One region of the Mannheimia kashgarensis genome, then DNA from elsewhere that is predicted to be linked to it. Evidence: riboswitches for the same ligand, from Rfam matches in the RefSeq annotation. Region 1 holds a riboswitch; the other holds the start of a gene.
The links. Region 1 has a riboswitch for thiamine pyrophosphate ahead of thiM (hydroxyethylthiazole kinase). Riboswitches for the same ligand answer to the same signal wherever they lie in the genome.

Region 1 (3,462 bases):
AAACCACTTATTTATCAAAGGAGCAACGCTATGATTCGATTAGAAGAGGAACAACTATCACGCAAATTAAAATTTATCGATCATTACATTCAAGCTAAAAATGCCGCTGATGGCTCAAAAATGGATGCTAACGCCAACGTAACACAAAAAAATATCGCTACAATGGAAAACGAGCTGATGAAAGATCTTTTTGTGCAAATTAATCGAGCAAAAGTTAGCAAAAAAATTGCAAAACTTTTTGGAAAAGAGACCGCTTGTGAATATCTCCGCCAAATTGAAACACACGAAATTTACGTTCACGATGAAACCAGCCTCAAGCCTTACTGTGTATCTGTTACGATGTATCCGTTTTTACGAGATGGCTTAACCAAACTGGGGGGTGAATCCAAAGCTCCAAAACATCTCGCTTCTTTCTGTGGCTCTTTTATTAATTTTGTTTTTGCCATCAGCTCACAATTTGCAGGGGCAGTTGCAACCGTTGAATTTCTAACCTACTTTGACTACTTTGCCCGTAAAGATTATGGCGATAACTATTTAGAAACGCACCGCTCAGACATTGAAAACCACCTTCAACAAGTCGTTTACAGTATCAACCAACCTGCGGCGGCACGGGGCTATCAAAGCGTGTTTTGGAATATTTCGGTTTACGATAAATTCTATTTCGAGGCAATGTTCGGCAACTTTGTGTTCCCTGATTTTGAAAAACCAAACTGGGAAACCACCGCTAAATTGCAGCTTTTCTTTATGCAATGGTTTAACAAAGAACGCAGCAAAGCCATTCTTACCTTCCCAGTTGTAACCGCCGCAATGCTAACTGAGCAAGGCAAATGCAAAGATGATGAATTTGTCAACCAAATGGCAAATGAATTGGCACAAGGTAATTCCTTTTTTATTTATCAGTCAGATAACCCTGATTCGCTCGCCTCTTGCTGCCGTTTACGCAATGAAATTAGCGATCACACTTTCTCTTACTCGCTCGGTGCAGGCGGTGTTGCAACAGGCTCAATAAATGTAATTACAATTAATATGAACCGTTTAGTGCAAGATAAGCGTGATTTGAGCCAAGAAGTCAGCAAGATCCATAAATATCAATACGCTTACCGAAAATTAATGGAAAAATATTTAGCCAACGGAATGCTCCCTGTTTATGAGGCTGGCTTTATTTCACTCGATAAACAATTCCTTACCATTGGTATTAACGGAATGGCGGAAGCGGCTGAATCGCAAGGCTTAAAAGTGGGTTATAACCCCGAATATATTGACTTTGTACAATCTCGCTTAAAAACTATTTTTGAGGCAAATCAAGCTGCCAGCCAGCAATATGGCGTGAAATTCAACACCGAATTTGTCCCTGCCGAAAATTTAGGGGTAAAAAATGCAAAATGGGATAAAACAGACGGCTACTTCGTGCCTCGTGATTGCTACAACTCTTATTTCTATGTGGTTGAAGATGAAGAAATTAATGCCCTTGATAAATTCTTGCTACACGGTAAAGAACTAATTGAATGGCTAGATGGCGGATCCGCTCTGCATTTAAACCTTGATGAAGCCTTAACCGCCAATGGCTACCGTTCATTATTAGACACCGCTGCCAAAACAGGCTGCAACTATTTCTGCATTAACGTTAAAATTACCATTTGCAATGAATGCAACCATATAGACAAACGTACTCTGCATAGTTGCTCCAAATGCGGCTCTAAAAACATTGACTATGGCACTCGTGTTATCGGTTACTTAAAACGGGTTTCCGCCTTTAGCTCCGCCCGCCAAAAAGAGCATAGTTTGCGGTTTTATCATCGAGAAGCGGCTTAAATCTTTACAACTATTTTCTAAAGTTTTATATTGAGCTCTCATTTAGTCGGGGTGCTTGTTTTATATCTCATAAAGCAAGCTGAGAAATACCCGTTGAACCTGATGCAGTTAGCACTGACGTAGGAAACTAAAGGCTTAAAACCGTTCTATTCCCGTTTGTGTTGGTGCATTGTTTTTTTCAATACAATGAGGAATAAACGATGACCACATCTACCCCATTTCAATCTATCTATTTGCAAAAAATTCGGCAAAATCGACCGCTTGTTCACAATATTACCAACATTGTTGCCGCTAACTTTTCCGCCAACGGCTTATTAGCTCTCGGAGCTTCGCCGATTATGGCAGCTGCCATTGAGGAAATGGAAACCGTGCCAGCCTTAAGCAAAGCAGTAGTAATTAATATCGGCACACTCATTGGCAAAGAGGTTGAAGCAATGGTGCTGGCAGGAAAAACAGCCAACCGTTTAGGCATCCCTGTGCTGCTTGACCCCGTTGGTGTGGGGGCAACGCCTTTTCGCCGTCAAACCGTTGAAACCTTATTGAATGAAATCCAATTTACCGCTATTCGAGGCAATGCTGGGGAATTTGCCACTCTCGCAGGCGTAAACTGGCAAGCCAAAGGGGTTGATGCTGGGGAAGGCTCGCACAGCGTTGTAGAAATCGCACAACAGGTTGCGAAACGTTATAAAACCTTAGTAGCTATTAGTGGCGAAACCGATGTGGTAAGCGATGGCTTACGCACAGCATTGCTGAAAAACGGCAGCCCAATGTTCCCACAAATTACCGCTTCAGGCTGTTTATTGAGTGCCATTTGCGGTGCATTTTTAGCGGTTGCCGAGAAAGAACACTATTTCAACGCCGTTGTTGAGGCTTGTACTGCCTATGCGATTGCAGGCGAAATAGCTGCAAAATCGCTTAAACCTACTCAATACGGGCAATTTGCCGTTAATCTGTTAGATGAGTTAGGTGCTTTAACGCCAGAAACAGTTGAGCAATATGCGGAGGTAGAATATGTCTAAACCAACGCAATCAAGCCCAACCAAAGTTGCCGTTGCCTCAATGGTTGGTACAGCCATTGAATATTTTGATAACTATATCTATACAATGGCGGCGGTGCTGGTATTTAATGTGCAGTTTTTTAATAGCGATGACCTTGTTTCTAACCAATTAATGTCGCTTTCTGTTCTTGCCCTTGCTTTTTTCACTCGCCCGATGGGGTCGATTATTTTCGGGCATTTTGGCGATAAATATGGACGTAAACAAACGCTGATTGCCTCGCTACTATTGATGGGCTTATCTACAGTCGCGATTGGTTTACTGCCGAACTATGCCGCCATTGGCATTTGGGCAACGGTGCTACTCTGCTTATGCCGAATTGGACAAGGTTTAGGCTTGGGCGGCGAATGGGGCGGAGCGGCATTAGTAGCAACCGAACACGCCCCAAAACACAAGCGGGCGTTTTATGGTATTTTTCCACAAATGGGAGCTCCCATCGGCTTACTATTGGCAAACGGAGCGTTCTACCTCGTAAACCTAATTTATGGTGAGCAAGCCTTTTTAGATTGGGCGTGGCGAATTCCCTTCGTGGCTTCTATTGTTATGATTTTTATCGGCTTATATATCCGCATTAAAATCAGCGAAAGCCCGATT
Region 2 (3,462 bases), on a different contig from region 1:
ATCACGGATACAACCGCCAACAATATAGGCTTCAAATCCTGCAAGATGTAATTTATCTACAATAGAAAGGGCATTTTTAGGGAAATCCTTCGGACTAATGCCGTATTGAGCAGCACTTAACGTAAATTTTTTATGTAGGAGATGAGAAGGCACATCTGTTTGATGACCTTTACTGCCTTTTTTATGGCTTTTTTGCTCTGTTAATTTAGGGGCTGAACGTTTAGGACGAGTAGATTTAGTTGTTTTCTCTGCTCTTGGTTCAACTACTGGCTTATTTTCCTTTTCTTGCTTTTTCGGTTTGGAAAATAATGACTTAATATAATTAAAAATAATACACCTCTAAATAGTAAATGCCTCTTATAAAAGAGGCATTATGTAATTTGCTTATAAACCTAACTGCTTCTCACGAATTTCAGCTAACGTTTTGCAATCTATACATAAATCTGCGGTTGGTCGGGCTTCTAAGCGTTTGATCCCAATTTCTACGCCGCAAGCGTTACAAAAGCCGTAATCGTCTTCTTGAATTCTATATAACGTTTGCTCAATTTTTTTCAATAATTTACGCTCACGATCACGGTTACGAAGTTCTAAACTGAACTCTTCCTCTTGGCTTGCACGATCGTTAGGGTCAGCAAAGTTTGTCATATCTTCTTGAAGCTGGCTTTTTGTGCGTTCTGCTTCTTCCATAATTTGACCGTGCCACGCTGTCAGAATTTTTTTGAAATGCTCACGTTGAGCTTCATTCATATACTCTTCATCTTTTGCCGGCTCATAAGGCTCAACACCTGCTAATGCTAATAAACCAAGAGAGGTGGTTTTAGCCGCTTCAGTCATAGATTACTCCTTGTTTGGAATTTTATTGTCAAAATTATATCCCGAATACGACCTAACTTCCTTGTAACTGCATATACGAAAAAATCAACATCTTCGGGTTTTTAGTAATGGCGGCTATAAATAACACAAAATTGAATGACTAACAAATAAATTTGCAAAAATTTTGCATTTATACTGATCTATTTGTACAAAATGATAGCCGAATTACAATTCGGCTATCATTCTGCTTATTTATTACCAGCTTTTTGACCAATCTGCGAGCCATTTTTGAATGGTGTCATTAGATGGTGGGTTAAATTCTAATGTTTTATAGCCTGGCATTTCTGCAAAAGCAGAATCAACACCTTCCGCTAAAACAGGATTCATCACATTATGATAAGAAATAATATGTTGCGACTCCGGCTTATGCAAAAATGCTAAAAATTGATTTGCTAACGCTCTTTGTTTAGTCGTTTTTACAATTGCCGCATTTTCCACTTGAACTAAATGCCCTTCCTCGAATGGAGCTGCTATATATTTATCGGTGTTTTCGTGCCACGTATGATATAAAGGCGATGTAGTATAACTTAATACTAAATCCGATTCCCCTTTTAAGAAAGCTCCATAAGTTTCAGACCAGCCTTTACCTACCGTTATGGTATGTTTTGCCAATGTTTTCCAAGCAGTTGGAGCTTCATCACCATACACTTGATTTACCCACATTAAGAAGCCTCGCCCAACGCTACTGGTTCTTGGGTCTTGATAAATAATTTTTAAATCTTGGCGTTCAACCAGTTCTTTCAAACTTTTAGGTGGATTTTTGAGCTTTTCTTTATCGTAAATAAAGGCATAAGAGCCTGTATCATACGGAAAGAAAATTTTATCTTTCATCTCTAATTTGGTTTTTGCATCAAACTCAGTAAATAGCCCTGAACTCTCTGCTTCGGCTTGCAAGAAATTATCAATGCCTAACACCACATCGGCTTTGGTTTTTTCACCTTCTAAACGCACACGGTTGAACATTGTTACACCATTATCAAACGGCATAAATTTTAAATCACAGTTACACTCTTTCTCAAAATTTTGCTCTAATTTTGCAGCCGGACCATATTCAGAGGCAAACGAACTATAAGTGTAAACGGTAAGTGTTGGTTGGTTGGCAAAAGCGGTGGCGGTAAGTAGTGCCAATGAAGATAAAATCAGTTTCATAAAAAGCCCTTCTAAATTACGTTGATAGAAGGATTTAAGAGGCAAGTTTGCTATCTCAAATCCCTACGCTGATATTAATCAGATCAGGTTCTATGGGTATTTCTCAGCTACAAGCGGTTGGATTTTAGCGAAAATTTGCAAATTTTTAGGCAAATTAGACCGCTTGTTGCACCCCAATGAGAACGCTTTATTGTAAAAAGTTTGTTGCTGAATTTCAATATTCGCAAACGTTTGCTATTTAGTTAAAAAATCATTATACTATCGCCCTAGTCCAAACAAGGAACTAGAGATGAAACAGATAAAATCCCTTAAACCGAATTCTAAATAACAGCTACGCATCGTTTTCTGATGCGTAGCTGTTTTTTTATTTATTTTACAGACTTAAATTTGCAAGAATATTAAAGAGGAAAATAACAAATGAGCCAGTTGATTCGTACCCTAAAAGGTCATATTCGTGATGAAATCATCAAGCAAGGCGGCTGGGTAAATGCACACGCTCACGCAGACCGTGCATTTACAATGACGCCAGAGAAAATCACTGTTTACCAAAATGCGAATCTACAACAAAAATGGGACTTGGTAGATGAAGTAAAACGCAATTCAAGCGTAGAAGATTACTACCGCCGCTTCTCGCAAGCCATTGAATTGATGATTTCACAAGGGGTTACCGCATTCGGGACTTTTGTGGATATCGATCAGGTATGTGAAGACAGAGCGATTATTGCCGCTCATAAAGCCCGTGAAGTGTATAAAAATGATATTGTCTTAAAATTTGCTAACCAAACGTTAAAAGGTGTGATTGAACCAACGGCGAAAAAATGGTTCGATATTGGCTCTGAAATGGTAGATATTATCGGCGGCTTACCTTACCGTGATGAAGTAGATTACGGCAAAGGCTTAGAGGCGATGGATATTTTAATGGAGACAGCTAAGTCACAAGGTAAAATGCTGCACGTTCACGTCGATCAATTTAACTCGCCAAAAGAAAAAGAAACCGAGCAACTCTGTGATAAATCGGTAGAACACGGAATGCAAGGACGTGTTGTGGCAATTCACGGTATTTCAATTGGGGCCCACCCAAAAGATTACCGTAAAATGTTGTATCAAAAAATGCGTAATAGTCAAATGATGGTCATTGCTTGCCCGATGGCGTGGATTGATAGTGGTCGTAAAGAAGATTTGCAACCTTTCCATAATGCTCTAACTCCTGCTGATGAACTAATTCCTGAAGGTATTACTGTTGCAATTGGTACAGACAACATCTGCGATTATATGGTGCCATTATGTGAAGGCGATATGTGGCAGGAGTTAAGTCTGCTCTCTGCGGGCTGCCGTTTTACTAACTTAGAAGAAATGGCAAATATCGCCAGTATTAATGGACGAAAAGTATTAGGCTTATAATTAATAGCTTTATTTATGCAAAAACAAAAAAGAGTTGAT

Region 2: another riboswitch for thiamine pyrophosphate. It lies ahead of thiB (thiamine ABC transporter substrate binding subunit); the one in region 1 lies ahead of thiM (hydroxyethylthiazole kinase).

Annotation. Positions count from the first base shown of each region.
Region 1 covers NZ_JBGTYY010000003.1:2,604-6,065, reverse strand. Annotated here, with positions in the region: gene nrdG (anaerobic ribonucleoside-triphosphate reductase activating protein) at 1-34, shown strand, start outside; gene nrdD (anaerobic ribonucleoside-triphosphate reductase) at 31-1,812, shown strand; TPP riboswitch at 1,850-1,955, shown strand; gene thiM (hydroxyethylthiazole kinase) at 2,013-2,831, shown strand; gene ACERCF_RS02175 (MFS transporter) at 2,824-3,462, shown strand, end outside.
Region 2 covers NZ_JBGTYY010000001.1:78,999-82,460, forward strand. Annotated here, with positions in the region: gene pcnB (polynucleotide adenylyltransferase PcnB) at 1-318, opposite strand, end outside; gene dksA (RNA polymerase-binding protein DksA) at 385-834, opposite strand; gene thiB (thiamine ABC transporter substrate binding subunit) at 1,069-2,022, opposite strand; TPP riboswitch at 2,065-2,208, opposite strand; gene ACERCF_RS00390 (amidohydrolase family protein) at 2,440-3,423, shown strand.